4 regions of the Sinorhizobium sp. Y406 genome follow, and region 1 is predicted to be linked to each of the others. Evidence: predicted binding sites of a transcription regulator. Region 1 holds the regulator's gene; each other region holds the start of a gene.
What was found. Region 1 encodes LexA, which represses DNA repair genes until DNA is damaged. Its sites were predicted from a motif close to TGTTCNNNNTGTGTTCNG; they were not measured.
Positions count from the first base shown of each region.

Region 1 (4,206 bases):
TGCCTCCGCATCACCTGCGACGACCGCTGCAAGGACACCCACGATCGCCAGCCACACAATGCGCATGAGAAACTCCGGTTTCTTCACGGGCATAGCAGCGCCGCCAGACCTATTCAACCGGCGTCAATCGGCCAGAACGCCCCGGTTCTGCCGCTTTGCGTAGGCCCGAATGGAGTCGGACGTCAGCGGGTCCGGATCGGCCATGATCAGTTCGAATGGCGAAGCCCTGTCACTGACCCGGACTTCGACATAGGCGGCGGCATAGGCCATGTTGCCATCCGGCAACGGGATCCATTCCGGGCGCTCGGAGGGAACCGGCCCGATCTCCGGCAGCATCATGAACTCGGCAAGCGCGGCCGATGCCGGCGACGCTGCAGGCGGCGCCGTGAGCGCATTCAACGACCTCGTTGCGCCAAGCGTCGATTTCGCCGGAATCGTCAGAGTCCCAAGGTCCTGTGCCTGATCGCGCAGCGGTTCGTTCGAAGCCACCATGACCCCCGTCGCGATCTGCCCTTCCGGCGCGATGCGAGGGCCGCGATCGCCCTTGGTAACGTAAGACGCCATAAGATAAGGCATGTCGTTGCCCTCGAGCGGGGCTCGGCCGACATATTGCACGCGTACCTGGGCACTTCCCTTGCGCTTGATATCGAGCAGGTCGGCGGTCTTCGAGGAGACATCGATGATCCGGCCGAATTCATAGGGCCCGCGATCGTTCACACGCACAATGACGGAGCTGCCGTTCTCGAGATTGGTCACGCGAGCATAGCTCGGCAAAGGGAACGTGGGATGCGCCGCGGAGAGGTGATACTTGTCGTAGACCTCGCCATTCGCCGTCAGCCGACCATGAAAGGCCGAGCCGTACCAGGAGGCCATGCCGGTCTTGTTGTAGCCCGGCTCCTCCTTCGGCTGATACCACTTGCCCTTGACCTGATAGGCATTGCCGACCTGGAATCGCCCGCCGCCCTTCGGAATGTTGCGCCCGTTGGCCACTCGCGGACTTGCTTTGACCCCGTAGACCGATTCGGCGAAATATTCCTTGCTTCTCGACTTGCTCTTCTTGACGCTGGACGTCGAACCGCAGGCCGCTAGTGCTGCGCAAAGCAGTGGAATTGCAGCGAGGCGCAATCCCCTCGCAAGGCATGCCGCTTTTCTACGAGATATCATCTGTCCCCAAGGTCATTCGCAAAATTCGTGCCCGAACGATCCGCATTTCACCCCCGCGGATCTTTCGACGTCCCGGAAAGGGACAATCGTGTAATGATGACAACAACAAGGCAAAAATACGAATTTCAAGGCGAGATCGCGCCGGGTTTTTCTCGTTATGGTTTACAAAACGTAAACACCAGACCGACGGAGATGCGCAGTACCAAGCGGCAGAGGCCGAAGAAATTCGTGCGGGCGGCGAGCTTAAATCTTGCAACGAACCGCACTTCGCGCAATAACGCGCTGCCCGGATGGGTGGCCGAGCGGTTTAAGGCACCGGTCTTGAAAACCGGCGACGGGCAACCGTCCGTGGGTTCGAATCCCACCCCATCCGCCAGCGTGAACTTTGTCCGACCCGGCACCTGCTCCCATTCGGACTCGACTGTCTGCCGACGTCTCGAGCACGTTCGGCCAATTCAGCCGAGCGGGCTGGCGCGCGCCGTGGAATTCTTCTATATAGTCCAGGCCTGCCGGGGTCGTAGCTCAGTTGGGAGAGCGCCGCAATCGCACTGCGGAGGTCGAGGGTTCGACTCCCTTCGACTCCACCATTCTTCTCTTTGTCCAGCCCGGAGCCGTGATGCCCGATCTGCCCGGCGGCGGCGGCAGGTTTCTTCGCCGAGGCGCATTGCGCCAAGTCGTTTACCGGGAACACAAAATGCTGGTTTCGGCCACCAAGGTTTCCTTGCCATCGCTGGCGAATTGAGGGACAGTTGGGGTCTGCATCTTTTCGTGTCGGCAACTCCCGCGAGTGGAGAAAATCATGTCCTCTAAAACTCTGATGGCGGTTGCAGCATTGGCGCTCCTGTCACTTTGGGGATGCGCCACCACCGGCGCTACGGGCAACACGACCTACGCGCAGTGGTACGGCCCCTACCCTGAGCCTGACTTCGACGTTCTCAGTCCCGGGGGTCTGCGCCTCGCCTATTGATCGGGCGCCACATCAACGCTCCATCGCCCGACAGCCCAATGGCTTGTCGGCCCCGGCAAAGCGACGCCGCCCAATTCAGCATGGCAATATTCACGGAATGTTAGGCACTTGCGGAACACAAATGGAACGGATAGTGTCTGTTCTTGATTTGTTTCGCGATTCTGGAGTGACGCGCCATGCTGACCCGCAAGCAACAGGAATTGCTTCTCTTCATTCATGAACGAATGAAAGAGTCGGGAGTCCCGCCGTCCTTCGATGAAATGAAAGACGCGCTCGATCTTGCGTCGAAGTCGGGCATCCACCGGTTGATCACTGCGCTCGAGGAGCGGGGCTTCATTCGCCGGCTTCCCAATCGGGCACGCGCACTTGAAGTCATCAAGCTGCCGGAAGCCTATACGACACCGGCGCAGCCAAGGCGCGGCTTTTCGCCGAGCGTCATCGAGGGCAGCCTGGGCAAGCCATCTGCCGCGCCCAGGGTCGAGGCGCCACCCGCAGAGACGTCCTCGATTGCGGTTCCCGTGATGGGGCGCATCGCCGCCGGCGTCCCAATTTCTGCGATCCAGAACAATACGCACGAGGTTTCCGTTCCGCTCGACATGATCGGCAACGGTGAACATTACGCACTGGAAATCAAGGGCGATTCGATGATCGAGGCCGGCATCCTCGATGGCGACACCGTGATCATCCGCAACGCGAGCACGGCCAGTCCGGGCGATATCGTCGTGGCACTGATCGATGACGAAGAAGCGACCCTGAAGCGATTCCGCCGGAAGGGTGCGTCGATTGCGCTCGAAGCGGCGAACCCGGCCTATGAGACCCGGATATTCGGACCGGACCGGGTGAAAATCCAGGGCAAACTGGTCGGGCTGATACGGCGGTATCACTAGCCCATCGCCCCGGTGATCGGAGCCGTTTCGTTTGGCCGATGCATGGGTATTAGCGCACAGTGCGTGATCGAGTGGGCAACAGTTATCGTCCGAAGCCTTGGGCGGTAGACGTTCCGCTGGACGTTGCGGCCGACCAGCGCCGAGTACTTTCGTCTGGCTGCCTCCCCGCATCCCCGCATGGGCGTAGAGCCGTCCGCAGGTGGACGGTCGGCGCCACGGGTATTCTCCCCGGTTATCGTATCGGTTTCGGGCCCAGCTCAATCTCCCTCGGGTTCGGCTTTCATGTGGGAGACGGCATGGCTTGGCCGGTCGGATCTGCGGTCCTGGGTTTGCCCATGGACTCTCCTCCTTGTTGCGATCTCGACGCGATCCATGGGTCCGATGAAAGTTCCTCCAAAGCGCTGCCTATGGAGTCTTGCTGGATCGGATTGCGTGCACACCGTTCTCGCGGCCACGCTCGCGGTATCGCTTGACCATGCGGCGGGCGATTCCGCCTGACCAACGCGCTCCGACGATCAGGCGGTGGTGAAGCGGCGGCCCGGTCAGGCCGGAATCGACATTCTGCAGGCAAGCGGCCGTTGCCGCAGCGGCTGAAGATCACTTGCCAAGAAATTTGCCGGCGCACATCGGTGCCACCAGCCGGATCATCAGGGGAATTTGGAGGCCTCGCCCGGAATTGAACCGGGGTACAAGGATTTGCAGTCCTCTGCGTCACCACTCCGCCACGAGGCCTCATCGACAAGAAATATCAAGTCGTGGCGAGCGTTTAGAATCATTCGAGATGAACCGCAAGAGGCAATTTCCGAAAAACGCACCCCTCGTCTCGGCCCATCGTAAAAGGAGGTTGGACACTGGAATGCCCAGCCTCCCAGTTCGATCGCAATAAACTCACCCATAAGGTAGGATTTTCCTTGATTTTCCTCAACCGGCCCTGTTTTGTCACAAAACTTTCACACTTAATGGGCGAGGACATGTTCGACGGCAAGATCTCCCTTTCCGACTGGCACCAATGTGCAGGCGGGCACCAGCGGTGTGTTTTCGAGCATGACCTCTACCCGAATATTCTGGTCAAGGTTCTCAGAATCAGGGGCAACAGCGGCGAGCGCCAATCGACGCGGATGCTGCGCTTCATCGATCGCTTCAAGCGGTTCGGTGCCTACCGGACATTTCGACGCGAAGTCGACGAGT
Region 1 is NZ_CM178974.1:1,341,172-1,345,377, reverse strand. Features, by position in the region: gene AC4P1R_RS06515 (D-alanyl-D-alanine carboxypeptidase family protein) at 1-66, opposite strand, end outside; gene AC4P1R_RS06510 (septal ring lytic transglycosylase RlpA family protein) at 124-1,164, opposite strand; tRNA gene AC4P1R_RS06505 (tRNA-Ser) at 1,453-1,540, shown strand; tRNA gene AC4P1R_RS06500 (tRNA-Ala) at 1,676-1,751, shown strand; gene AC4P1R_RS06495 (hypothetical protein) at 1,964-2,131, shown strand; gene lexA (transcriptional repressor LexA) at 2,308-3,018, shown strand; tRNA gene AC4P1R_RS06485 (tRNA-Cys) at 3,677-3,750, opposite strand; gene AC4P1R_RS06480 (YrbL family protein) at 3,930-4,206, shown strand, end outside.

Region 2 (4,206 bases), 370 kb from region 1:
GGCGGTTACGGCAATAACGGGAATGACGTGCAGCTCGTCATCTTCCTTCAGCCATTTGGTCACCTCGAGACCGGAAACCTCGGGCAGCTGGATGTCCATCAGGATGAGGTCTGGCCGGTGCTTGCGCGCAAGTTCTAGCGCTTCCATGCCGTTGCGCGTCTGGATCGTCGCGTAACCCGAAGCCTCAATCAGGTCTCGGAAGAGCTTCATGTTCAGCTCGTTGTCCTCAACAATCATCACCTGTTTGGGCATGTCGATCCCTTGCTGTCTGTCGCCGCCTTGCAAGTCCCTTTTAGAGATATAAGCTTCGCAGTTGGCGACTCGACCCATTCCGTCATTCGCGAGGCTAGCGCTATTTGGTTGAAAAAGAGGTAAACCCGGCCGCCAAATGAAAAGAGATTCAACACGATGAAGAGCGCTGACGAAACAGCCATCGCCATTCTGTCCTGGCTCGCGAGCGAGCCGGAACTCATGTCGCGCTTTCTGGCGCTCTCCGGTACCGATATCGGCTCGCTGCGCCAGGCGGCTGGCGATCCCGGCTTCCTGGGCGGTCTCGTCGCCTTTCTGATGGAGCACGAGCCGACGCTGATGGCGTTTTGCGCCGGGACCGGAACGCCGCCGGAAGACGTGGTCAGGGCACACCAGGCCTTGTCCGGTCCGGCGGATTTTGCGGACGGCTGAGCGTAGCCATGTGGCAACCAGGAACCGGCATCCGTCTTTCCGACCGGCCGCTGATCGTCAGCGATGTCGATGAGGTCGTGCTCGAATTCCTGACGCCCTTCATGGCTTTTTTGGAGGCTCGGGACCATGCACTCCTTCCCCGCTCCTTCCGCCTTTCCGGCAACATAGTCGATCGGGTAAGCGGCGAAGCGGTGAGCGACGCGGCGGCGGAAGCGCTGCTCGACGCCTTTTATGCGGCGCAGGACCGGTGGCAGACGCCCGCGATGCAGGTGGTCGAGACGCTGAAAGGATTTTCCGGAGAGGCCGACATCGTCTTTCTGACGGCGATGCCGCCGCGTCACGCGGCGGCCCGCCGCCGGCTGCTCGACGCCCTCGATCTTCCGTATCCGCTGCTCGCCTCCGAAGAGCCGAAGGGACCGCTGGTCAAGCGCCTGCATCAAGCGCGCGATCTGCCGCTCGCCTTCGTCGACGATATTTTGCGCAACCTCCACTCCGTGCGGGAACACGCTCCAGGCTGCCTCCTCATCAACCTGATGGCGAACGCGGAATTTCGCGCCCTTGCACCCGCACCCGGCGTCGACATCCGCGTCGCCGCGGACTGGCCGGAGGCGGCGGAGCTGATCCGCGTCCATTGTCGCGCCCGTCCCGACGCCTGCTGAACCGCCCTTCAGCGCCGCCCGGCCGGGGCAAGTCATTACGGCGCGAACCGTCATTGCCTCAATTCCAATCGCATCAGGGGCCTGCCGTCCTTGCGCCGTGCCACGATCTCGAAGCCGGCGGCATCGAAGATCGTCGTCGAGCCGATACAGAGCGCGACGGATTTCGACTGCTTGGCATGGTCGATCGGACAGGCGTCGAGATACCGGGCGCCGGCAGCCCGGGCATGCGCGATTGCAGCCGTGAGCATGCGATGGCTCAACCCCTTGCCGCGCAAGGGCGAGGAAAGAAAAAAGCAACTCAGCGCCCAGACGCTCTCATCCTGCGCCTCGCTTGCTTGCAGCGGACGCGAAACGGTGCGTGGCGAATTGAATTGCGGCACGTCGGAGCGGGGGCCGACCTGGACCCAGGCGACCGGCTCGCCCACATGATAGCCGAGGAGGCCGGGCGGTGGTCTCGCCTCGATCCTGCGCCTCATGGCGTCCTTGCGTTCTCCGGCGCTCATCCTCATTCGAACGGCGTGCGGCAGGCGCAACGCTACGCACCAGCAGCCGCAGAACGCGCCTTGCGGGCCGAAAAGCCTCTCGAAGTCCGGCCAGCGATCCGCTGTTGCCGGCGCAAATTGCAGGGCGACATCCAATGAAGCCTCCAACGCCCGCTCACCACCACAGCGCCGCACGTCTGTCAGACACGCAAGCTCGCTGCATGATTCCGCCCTTAAATCGGTTCCGATTTAAGGAATCATGCAGTAGCGTAGAGCGTAAAGTCGCCCCGTTCAACATTTGTTCCCAGACATGCGAGACAGCGCTGTACCGATTTCCGGCCTCTGCCGAGACTGCCTGAAAGACCAGGCAGCCCTCGCCCGGCGGTGTCGCGCCTGCGGCAGTCCGCGTCTCCTGCACCACGCCGAACTCGATCGGCTCACTCTGGCGCATATCGACTGCGATGCCTTCTACGCCTCGATCGAGAAACGCGACAATCCAGAGCTCGCCGACAAGCCGGTCATCATCGGCGGCGGCAAACGTGGCGTCGTCTCGACCGCCTGCTACATCGCCCGCATTCATGGCGTGCGTTCGGCCATGCCGATGTTCAAGGCGCTCGAGGCCTGCCCCGAAGCGGTGGTGATCACGCCGAACATGGAGAAATATTCCCGTGTCGGGCGCGAAATCAGAAGCATGATGCTGGACCTGACTCCGCTCGTGCAGCCGCTGTCGATCGACGAGGCTTTCCTCGACCTGAGCGGCACCGAGCGGCTGCACCACGCCGCGCCAGCCCGGACGCTCGCCCACTTCGCCCGGCGCATCGAGCAGGAAGTCGGCATCACCGTCTCCGTCGGCCTCTCCTACTGCAAGTTCCTCGCCAAGGTCGCCTCCGACCTGCAAAAGCCGCGCGGCTTCTCCGTGATAGGACAGGCCGAGGCCGTGGATTTCCTGAAGGACCGTCCGGTCACCTTGATCTGGGGCGTCGGCAAGGCCTTTGCCGCGACTCTCGAGCGGGACGGCATCCGCACGATCGGGCAGTTGCAGACGATGGAAGAAGCAGAACTGATGCGCCGCTACGGCACGATGGGCCGGAGGCTTTACCGGCTGTCGCGCGGCCAGGACGAACGCATTGTCGAGACGGATGGGGAGGCCAAGAGCGTTTCATCCGAAACGACCTTCAACGAGGACCTGTCTCGCCCGGAGGAACTCGTCTCGCATCTCAGGCGCCTCAGCGAGCAGGTAGCCCTCAGGCTGCGCAAATCCGAACTCGCCGGTCAGACCGTCGTCCTGAAATTGAAGACGGCGGACTTCAAGAGCCGTACGCGCAACCGGCGGCTGGAGAGCCCAACCCGCCTTGCCGACCGCATTTTCCGCATCGGCCTGCAACTGCTCGAGCGGGAACTCGACGGGACGAGATACAGGCTGATCGGCATCGGCGTCAGCGATCTTTGCGATCCCGTTCATGCCGATCCGCCGGATCTCGTGGACCCCTTGGCAACGCGGCGGGCGGCCGCCGAGGAGGCGATCAACAAGCTGCGCGACAAGTTCGGCAAGACCAGCGTCGAAACGGGCTACACCTTCGGTCAACGGCGACGCGATCAATAGCCCGTGATGGAAGGCGCCGATTCAATTCCTTAAATATTGGAGGATAGCCTCGCTCGACAAGTCTGGCGTGTTACGGCTTGCATGCCGTTTGCAGGCGCCACCGTCGCAAATGAGGGTTTATCTTGCGTTCCACTCTCGGGATAGGGCTCGTCGTCCTCGCCGTGTCTTTGTCATCCGCCGCAGCAGCCGGCAAGTCGCCATTGCAGATCGTGATATCGCGCCAGCGGCAGTCACTCGCCGTCTATGACGGCGATCGAGTGATCGCCACCTCGAACGTGTCGACCGGCAGAGCGAACCACAGGACTCCGACGGGCATCTTTTCGATCCTGGAGAAGCGCCGGCACCACGAATCGAACATCTATTCCAATGCGCCTATGCCGTTCATGCAGCGGCTGACCTGGTCGGGCATCGCCCTGCACGGCTCGAACCACGTGCCGCACTATCCAGCCTCGCACGGATGCGTACGGCTTCCGGACCGCTTCGCCGCCGATCTCTTCAAGATCACCGAGCGCGGCATGCACGTGGTCATAGCCGAGCGGGAGGTCGCCCCCGTACGGGTTTCGAGCGACGTGCTCTTCCAGCCGAACCAGGCAAGGCCAGCGGCGCCGCTTGCCGACGTGCCCCTGCGCCCCGCTCTTGGTGATCTCGCGACCGGCAGCATTGAGGTCGCGACAGCCGAGCGATCTCCGCTACCGCCCTCGTTCGAACGGGACGGGGCGCCCATTCGCATTCTGATTACCCGGGGCGGCATGCGAGAGAGCGTGCGCGACCTGCAGATGCT
Region 2 is NZ_CM178974.1:970,482-974,687, reverse strand. Features, by position in the region: gene AC4P1R_RS04630 (response regulator) at 1-252, opposite strand, end outside; gene AC4P1R_RS04625 (DUF3572 domain-containing protein) at 409-681, shown strand; gene AC4P1R_RS04620 (hypothetical protein) at 690-1,340, shown strand; gene AC4P1R_RS04615 (GNAT family N-acetyltransferase) at 1,391-1,978, opposite strand; gene AC4P1R_RS04610 (DNA polymerase IV) at 2,133-3,425, shown strand; gene AC4P1R_RS04605 (L,D-transpeptidase family protein) at 3,548-4,206, shown strand, end outside.
Region 2: AC4P1R_RS04610 (DNA polymerase IV) is a predicted target of LexA. The motif match lies at 2,111-2,128, and genes of this name have one in related genera.

Region 3 (4,206 bases), 800 kb from region 1:
CTTCCGGCCAGACGGGATCTACGATGCTCGAGCCCGTTCCTTGGCCGAACGCCAGCAGCACGAGGCAGAAAAGGCAGCCCCAGATGCCCGCATGGAACTGCATCGACCAGGGGTCCTCGTTTTGCGCGACCATTCGGGTGAGGAGCAGAAAGACGGCGAGGGTGAAAGCCGCGACGATCGGAAGGAGCGCGATCGGTCCGACCTCCTGCATGCTCGGCTGGATCACGAGCATGGCGCCGAAAAAGCCGACGGCGCAGGCGGTGTAGCGCCGCCAGCCGATCGTCTCCTTCAGAAAGATGCTGCCGAGAATGGTGAGTATGATCGGCTCGACGAAGAAGATGGCGATAGCATCGGCCACCTCCATCACTTTGAGCGTCGTGATGAAGGAAAGCATGGTCAGAACGAGGAGACCGCCGCGCAGCGCATGCAGCGCGCTTTTTTTCCAGGTGAGATCGAGCAGAGTGCGCCGGTAGAGGACGACAGGGAGAATGAAGACGACCTGCAGCAGGAAACGCACGGCGGTGATCTCCGCCGACGGGACGGTGGCGATCGCCAGCTTGGCGAAGACGTCGATCACCGGCGAAATCAGCACCGAAAGAACCATCAGCATCAGGCCGTAGCTGACACGGCGGTCCGGTGCCGACCGGGAGAGGACCACATCGCTCATGAGAGTGCGCCCGTAGGGGCTTTCACGCCCACCGCGTCCCGGCACCAGGCGGCAAAGTCTTGCGTCGCCTTCTCCCGGCCGAGCTCGTTCAGCGTTTCATGACGCATGCCCTCATGGATCGCGACCGTTACGTCCGTCATCCCGCGCGCCTTCATGCGATCGCAAAGCCAGCGAATTGCCGCTCCGCCGTCGGTCGACGGATCGGCGGTACCGCCGGCGAGGTGAACGGGAAGGCGCGCGGGGAGCCGCGCCAATCGGTCCGCCCGCGCTCCGGCATAGACGAGAATGAAGAGATCGATCCACAGCGATACGGTGGCATCGAAGCCGCAGAGCGGATCGGCGATATATTTCGCAACCTCTTCCTCGTCCCGCGACAGCCAGTCGAAGGCGGTTTTGTGGTTCGGGATAGCCTGAGCCCAGGCGCCGAAGGTGAGACGCGAAAGCATCGGGCTCGGCACATCCGAGCCTTTCAGCATTCGCTCGATCCGGAGAATCGCCTGGGCCACGCGGCCGGCAGAACCCGGTCGGAAATTGGAGTTCCAGACGGCGAGCGCATCATAGGATCGAGGATGCGTTTCGGCTGCATTGAGGGCGATCAGGCCACCCATGGAGTGTCCGAAGAGGATGACCGGCAGACCGGGGTGACGCGCGACGGCCATCTCGCGCACGGCGCGCAAGTCGGCAATGACCATTTCGACGCCACCCTTCCGGGCAAACATCCCCGGCGGCGCGTCGGGTGCGCGCGTATGACCATGTCCGCGGTGGTCATGGGCGTAGATATGAATGCCGTCGGCGGCGATGGCTTCTGCCAAGCGGGCGTAGCGACCGGAATGCTCGGCTAGGCCATGGCTGACGAGCAGAATGGCGATCGGTTCGCCAGAGGCAGGCCAGTGGCGCCAGGCGAGCATAGCGCCCGTCGGGCTTTGAAGCGTTTTTACCTGCCCGAACATTCCAATCTCCGAACATTTCCTCACGGCACCGCCATGCCCTTGCGGAAGAGCCGAGCATAAATCTGCCCTGAGATATCAAATCGATTTGGCCGCCAAAGGCAATCGCCGCTTGTTGCTTGTTGCGCATGAGGTCAGGAGAATTCCGGGGTGTTGTAAGGCGCCTTCAGCAGGGGGTTGCAATTTTCCCGCTTTTGTTGTTCTTTTGTTCTCGTTTTGTTTTTCAATGGAGGCCATTATGGCAGTGCGGGGAATGGTGAGTGTAGCGCGGGTTGCAGCGCTTGTGCTGGGTCTGGTTCTTGTATCTCCGGCGGCGGCGCAGGAACAAGCGGCGGCCGGGGGCGGGGAGGCGGTGGAAGCCGGCCGGACGCAATATGTCCTGGCGGTCAGCTGGCAGCCGGGTTTCTGCGAGACGCGGCCGACGCGCAAGGAGTGCGCCGAGCAGGCGGCCGAGCGGGTCGACGCGACGCATTTTTCGCTTCACGGCCTGTGGCCGCTCAGGAAGAGCTATTGCGGCGTCGAGGCGGAACTGAAGGGCCGCGACCGCAAGGGTGACTGGCTCGACTTGCCGAAGCTCGCCATGGCGGACGAGACGGCCGCGCGCCTGCTCGTCGCCATGCCGGGCGTGAAATCCGGCCTAGACCGGCATCAATGGCTGCGCAGCGGCACCTGCCAGGCGGAAAATGCCGAGGATTACTTCGCCTTGCAGCTTCGTCTGCTCGACCAGTTGAACGAGTCCGCCGTGCAGGTGCTCTTTGCCGGCAGGATCGGAGCCGAGGTCGGCGAAGCCGAGATCAAGGCGGCATTCGACAAAAGCTTCGGAGCCGGTGCTGGGGAGCGGGTGCGGATGCGTTGCCAGACGGTGGCTGGGCGAAGTGTGATCACAGGCCTCACCATCGGCCTGACCGGAGAATTTTCGGGCAGGGCGGATCTTCGGAACCTGATCCAGGCGGCCGGACCGACCGAGTTCAAATGTGCAAAGGGGATCGTGGCCGCCGTCAAACGGACTTGATCGAAGCGGCACTCCGCGAGCAAGGGATCGGCGTGGGCAAAGCCTTTGGCGGATTGCCCCGCCACCATATTTCGCCTACATAGCGGCCAAATTCCCCTTCCGATGCGGAGCATGCTTTATGGCACGTCAATTCATCTATCACATGGCCGGGCTCAATAAGGCCTACGGCAACAAGAAGGTCCTGGAGAACATCCATCTGTCCTTCTATCCGGACGCCAAGATCGGCATCCTCGGTCCGAACGGGGCCGGCAAGTCGACGGTCCTGAGAATCATGGCCGGCCTCGACCATGAATATACCGGCGAGGCCTGGGTCGCGGAAGGCGCTACGATCGGCTACCTGCCGCAGGAGCCGCAACTCGACCCCGCAAAGACCGTGGTCGGGAACGTCATGGAGGGCGTCGCCGCCAAGAAGGCGATCCTCGACCGTTACAACGAGCTGATGATGAACTATTCCGACGAGACGGCGGAAGAGGGAGCGAAGCTCCAGGACATCATCGACAGCCAGAACCTGTGGGACCTCGACAGCCAGGTGGAAATGGCGATGGATGCGCTGCGCTGCCCGCCGGGCGACGCCGACGTCAATAACCTCTCGGGCGGTGAGAAGCGCCGCGTCGCGCTATGCAAGCTCTTGCTCTCGCAGCCGGACCTGCTGCTGCTCGACGAGCCGACCAACCATCTCGACGCCGAGACGATCGCCTGGCTCGAAAAGCACCTGCGCGAATATCCGGGCGCCGTGCTGATGATCACCCACGACCGCTACTTCCTCGACAACGTTACCGGATGGATCCTCGAACTCGACCGTGGCCGAGGCATTCCCTATGAGGGCAACTATTCGGCCTATCTCCAAGCCAAGGCCAAGCGCATGGCGCAGGAGGGACGGGAGGAGGCTACCCGGCAGAAGGCGATCAGCCGCGAGCAGGAGTGGATTTCCTCGAGCCCGAAGGCGCGTCAGGCCAAGTCCAAGGCCCGTATCCGCGCCTATGACGAGCTGGTCAAGGCGGCGGCCGATCGGCGCCCGGGCGACGCGCAGATCATCATCCCAGTCGGCGAGCGGCTCGGCCAGGTCGTCATCGAAGCGGACAACCTTTCCAAGGGCTATGGCGACCAGCTCCTGATCGATGGGCTGAGCTTCAAATTGCCGCCGGGCGGCATCGTCGGCGTCATCGGTCCGAACGGCGCCGGCAAGACGACGCTCTTCCGGATGATCACCGGCCAGGAGCAGCCGGATGACGGCTCCTTCCGCATCGGCGACAGCGTGCAGCTCGCCTATGTCGACCAGAGCCGCGACGCGCTCGACCCGAACAAGACCGTCTGGGAAGAGATTTCCGGCGGCAACGATGTCATCAAGCTTGGCAAGCACGAGGTCAATTCGCGCGCCTATTGCTCCTCCTTCAACTTCAAGGGAGGCGATCAGCAGCAGAAGCTTGGCACGCTTTCCGGCGGCCAGCGCAACCGGGTGCACCTCGCCAAGATGCTGAAATCCGGCGGCAATGTCATCCTGCTCGACGAGCCAACCAACGATCTCGACACCGAGACGCTGGCCGCGCTCGAGGATGCACTCGAGAACTTCGCCGGCTGCG
Region 3 is NZ_CM178974.1:2,138,283-2,142,488, reverse strand. Features, by position in the region: gene AC4P1R_RS10285 (DMT family transporter) at 1-667, opposite strand, end outside; gene AC4P1R_RS10280 (alpha/beta fold hydrolase) at 664-1,617, opposite strand; gene AC4P1R_RS10275 (ribonuclease T2) at 1,853-2,626, shown strand; gene ettA (energy-dependent translational throttle protein EttA) at 2,745-4,206, shown strand, end outside.
Region 3: AC4P1R_RS10275 (ribonuclease T2) is a predicted target of LexA. The motif match lies at 1,821-1,838, and genes of this name have one in related genera.

Region 4 (4,206 bases), 1.3 Mb from region 1:
GCCCTGACGGAAAAATTGATTGGGGCGGCTATGAGGCCTTGATCGAGTGGTACATCGCCAATGGTTCGGAGGCGCTTTTCGCGGTCTGCCAGTCCTCCGAAATGCGGTTTCTGTCGCTCGAAGAGCGCGTGGATCTCTCACGCTTCACCGTCGAAAAGGTTGCCGGCCGCATTCCGGTGGTGTCCTCCGGGCACATTTCCGAAAGCCTCGATGATCAGATCACCGAGCTTATGGCCATTGCCGATACCGGCGCGGATGCGGTGATCCTCGTGTCGAACCGGCTGGCCCCGGAGACGGCCGGTGCGGCGGAGGTGCGCGCGTCGTTCGATGCGTTGCTCGCAGCCCTGCCGAAGGACGTGCCGCTCGGCCTCTATGAATGTCCGGCGCCCTATCGCCGGCTTCTCACCGATGATGAGATCGATTTCTGCGCGCAGTCGGGCCGCTTCATCCTGCTGAAGGATGTCTCCTGCGATCTCGATACCGTCAAGCGCAGGGCGACAATCGCCGAAAATACGCCATTCCTCATCTGTAACGCCAATGCCGCGATCGCCTATGCGGCCATGCAGGTGACCGGCGCCGGCTTCTGCGGAGTGATGAACAATTTCCACCCGGATCTGTACCGCTGGCTGCAGGATCATGGGGCGGAATATCCCGAGCTCGCCGACGAACTCGCGGTTTTCCTGGTACTTTCGGCGCAGACGGAACCGATGGGTTATCCGAAGCTCGCAAAGCTTTACCACAAGCGGCTCGGCACCTTTGCCGATACGTCCAGCCGCGCCGTGCCCTATGACCTCCACGAGAGATACTGGGCGCTCGAGGCCGTCATCGACCGGATCGTCCAGGGAACGGACATGTTCCGCGCCAGGATCGGAGCTGCAAGCAGCGCCGCCGTTTAACTGGCGGCAAGGCTCCGCTTCACCTCGGCGAAGAGCCTCAGCGAGCGAAGCCGCGCATCCATGTCGAAGATCGGCATGGAGATGATCAGTTCGTCGGCCTTGGTGAGATCGAGGAAGGATGCGATCTTCCGGCGGACGGTCTCGGGACCGCCGACCGCCGCATAGGCCATGGCGTGATCCACGAAGGTCTTCTCATCCGGGCTCCACAGGCCATCCATCGACTTCACCGGAGGCGGAAAGCGGCCGCGGGCGTTGCGGCGGAGCGCTGCGAAGGACTGCTGCATCGAGGTGAAGAGATAGTTTGCCTCCTCATCCGTGTCGGCAGCGACGCCCATGATGCCGACCATCACATGCGGCCGGTCGAGCTCGGGCGAGGGCGTGAAGCGTTCGCGATAGATCTCGAGCGCGGAGAGCAGCATGTCCGGGGCGAAATGCGAGGCGAAGGCGAAGGGAAGCCCCAGCATGCCGGCAAGATGGGCACTGAAATGGCTGGAGCCCAGCAGCCAGACCGGCACGTTGGAATCGGCACCGGGCACGGCGATGACCTTCTGGTCCTCGGCGACCGGACCGAGCAGTGCCCGAAGCTCGACGACATCGTTGGGGAAATTGCTGGCGCTCGCCTCCATGTTGCGCCGCAATGCCTGCGCGGTACGCATGTCCGTGCCCGGCGCGCGGCCAAGGCCGAGATCGATGCGGCCGGGAAAAAGCGCTGCCAGGGTGCCGAACTGTTCGGCGATCACCAACGGTGAATGGTTGGGCAGCATGATGCCGCCCGATCCGACTCGGATCGTCCGCGTCGCCGATGCGACATGCGCAATGACGAGCGACGTTGCCGCGCTGGCAATGCCCTTCATGCCGTGATGCTCGGCCAGCCAAAAGCGCTTGTACCCGTTCTCTTCGGCCGCGATTGCCAGCTGGCGGGAGTTCTCGAGCGATTGCGCGACGCTGCCGCCTTCGGTGATCGGCGACAGGTCGAGGATGGAGAAGGGGGCCATGGCAATGCCTTTTCTTCAAAAGAATTTGAGCGATGGCAATGTAGGTTCAAGTTTCCTCAATCCAAGGTTCGTCCGACCGCTTTCGCCCATGTCCCGCTCTTTCTGTGTGATGTTTTTGTTTTGTTCACTTTTCGCTGGCAGCGTCTCATCGACCGACATAGGGTGAGGCATGCAGACTACGATTCGCATTATCGGCATCGATCCGGGCCTGAGGCGCACCGGCTGGGGCATAATCGAGACGCTGGGCAACTCGCTGCGCTTCGTCGCTTCCGGCACGGTGACGTCGGACGGCGACAAAGACCTCGCGTCCCGCCTCTGTGAGCTGCATGACGGGCTCGCCGATGTGGTGCACGGCTTCCAGCCGCACGAAGCAGCAGTCGAGCAGACCTTTGTCAACAAGGATGCGACCGCGACCCTGAAGCTCGGCCAGGCGCGCGGCATCGCCATGCTGGTTCCCGCGCGGGCGGGCCTGCGCGTCGCCGAATACGCGCCGAACGCCGTCAAGAAGGCGGTGATCGGCGTGGGCCATGGCGAGAAGCAGCAGATCCACATGATGCTGAAGGTGCTGATGCCGAAGGCCGAGTTCAAGGGCAACGACGCTGCCGACGCGCTTGCCATCGCGATCTGCCACGCCCATAACCGCCAGGCTATCACCAGCCGTCTGGCGGCGCTTGCGGGGTAATGGCTGGGGCCCAGATGGAAGTAACGGCGTAATAGGACAACGAGAGCCATATGATCGGTAAACTCAAGGGCACCATCGACGAGATCGGCGAGGATTACGTCGTGCTCGATGTGCATGGCGTCGGCTATGTCGCCCATTGTTCGGCGCGCACGCTTTCGAAGCTCGGATCGGCGGGGGAGGCGGCGGCGCTCTTCATCGAGACCTATGTGCGCGAGGACCAATTGAGGCTTTTCGGTTTCCTGACGGCGCTCGAGCGCGAATGGTTCCGCCTGCTGCAAACGGTCCAGGGAGTGGGATCGAAGGTGGCGCTGGCGCTGCTTTCGACACTGACGCCAAGCGAACTTGCCAATGCCGTCGCGCTGCAGGACAAGACTTCGGTTGCGCGCGCCCCCGGCGTCGGTCCGAAGGTAGCCGTGCGCATCGTGACCGAGCTCAAGAACAAGGCGCCCGCCTTTGCCGGCGAGATGTCGGCCTCGATCGGCTTCAAGCAGGAGCTCGGCGAGGGGGGCGCCTCGGCACCGGTCGCGGATGCGGTCTCCGCGCTGACCAATCTCGGCTATTCGCGCGACCAGGCGGCAAATGCCGTTGCCGCGGCCCTGAAGAATGGCGGGGAAGGCGGCGACAGTGCCAAGCTGATCCGGCTCGGCTTGAAGGAGCTGGCGCGATGAGCCTTTGTGCGGCCGCAATCGCATCGGAATGAGGCTCGCGGGCGTGATCGGACTGGATCGGCGGCCGCGCTCGCACTATGGTTGAAAGCTGCCCCGCGCCGTCGGATGGCCCAGGCGACCCAGCCCGCAGATGGAAGTTTGAAATGAATGAAGCCGCACGCCTGATAGCGCCGGAAAAGCGAGGTGAAGATGTTGACGCGACTTTGCGTCCGCAGTCCCTCGACGAGTTCACCGGCCAGGCCGAGGCTCGCGCCAACCTCAAGATCTTCATCGAGGCGGCGCGCAATCGCGGCGAGGCGCTCGATCACGTTCTCTTCGTCGGTCCCCCCGGTCTCGGCAAGACGACGTTGGCGCAGATTATGGCGAAGGAACTGGGCGTCAATTTCCGCTCGACCTCCGGTCCGGTGATCGCAAAGGCCGGCGATCTCGCGGCACTTCTCACAAATCTCGAGGAGCGCGACGTGCTCTTCATCGACGAGATTCATCGCCTGAATCCGGCGGTGGAGGAAATTCTCTATCCGGCAATGGAGGATTTCCAGCTCGATCTCATCATAGGGGAAGGGCCGGCGGCGCGTTCGGTGAAGATCGACCTCTCCAAGTTCACCCTCGTCGCTGCGACGACTCGCCTCGGGCTCCTGACGACGCCCTTGCGCGACCGCTTCGGCATTCCCGTGCGGCTCAATTTCTATACCGTCGACGAGCTGGAATCGATCGTCAGGCGCGGCGCGCGGCTTATGGGCCTCGGCATGACCGACGAAGGCGCGCGCGAAATCGCCCGACGAGGGCGCGGCACGCCGCGCATTGCCGGGCGCCTTCTGCGGCGCGTGCGCGATTTCGCCGAGGTCGCCCGCGCCGACGCCGTGACGCGCGAGCTTGCCGACGAGGCCCTGACGCGCCTGCTGGTCGACAATGTGGGTCTCGACCAGCTCGACCGCCGCTATCTGGCGATGATCGCCCAGAATTTC
Region 4 is NZ_CM178974.1:2,654,126-2,658,331, reverse strand. Features, by position in the region: gene AC4P1R_RS12750 (dihydrodipicolinate synthase family protein) at 1-896, shown strand, start outside; gene AC4P1R_RS12745 (LLM class flavin-dependent oxidoreductase) at 893-1,891, opposite strand; gene ruvC (crossover junction endodeoxyribonuclease RuvC) at 2,061-2,573, shown strand; gene ruvA (Holliday junction branch migration protein RuvA) at 2,624-3,241, shown strand; gene ruvB (Holliday junction branch migration DNA helicase RuvB) at 3,385-4,206, shown strand, end outside.
Region 4: ruvC (crossover junction endodeoxyribonuclease RuvC) is a predicted target of LexA. The motif match lies at 2,002-2,019, and genes of this name have one in related genera.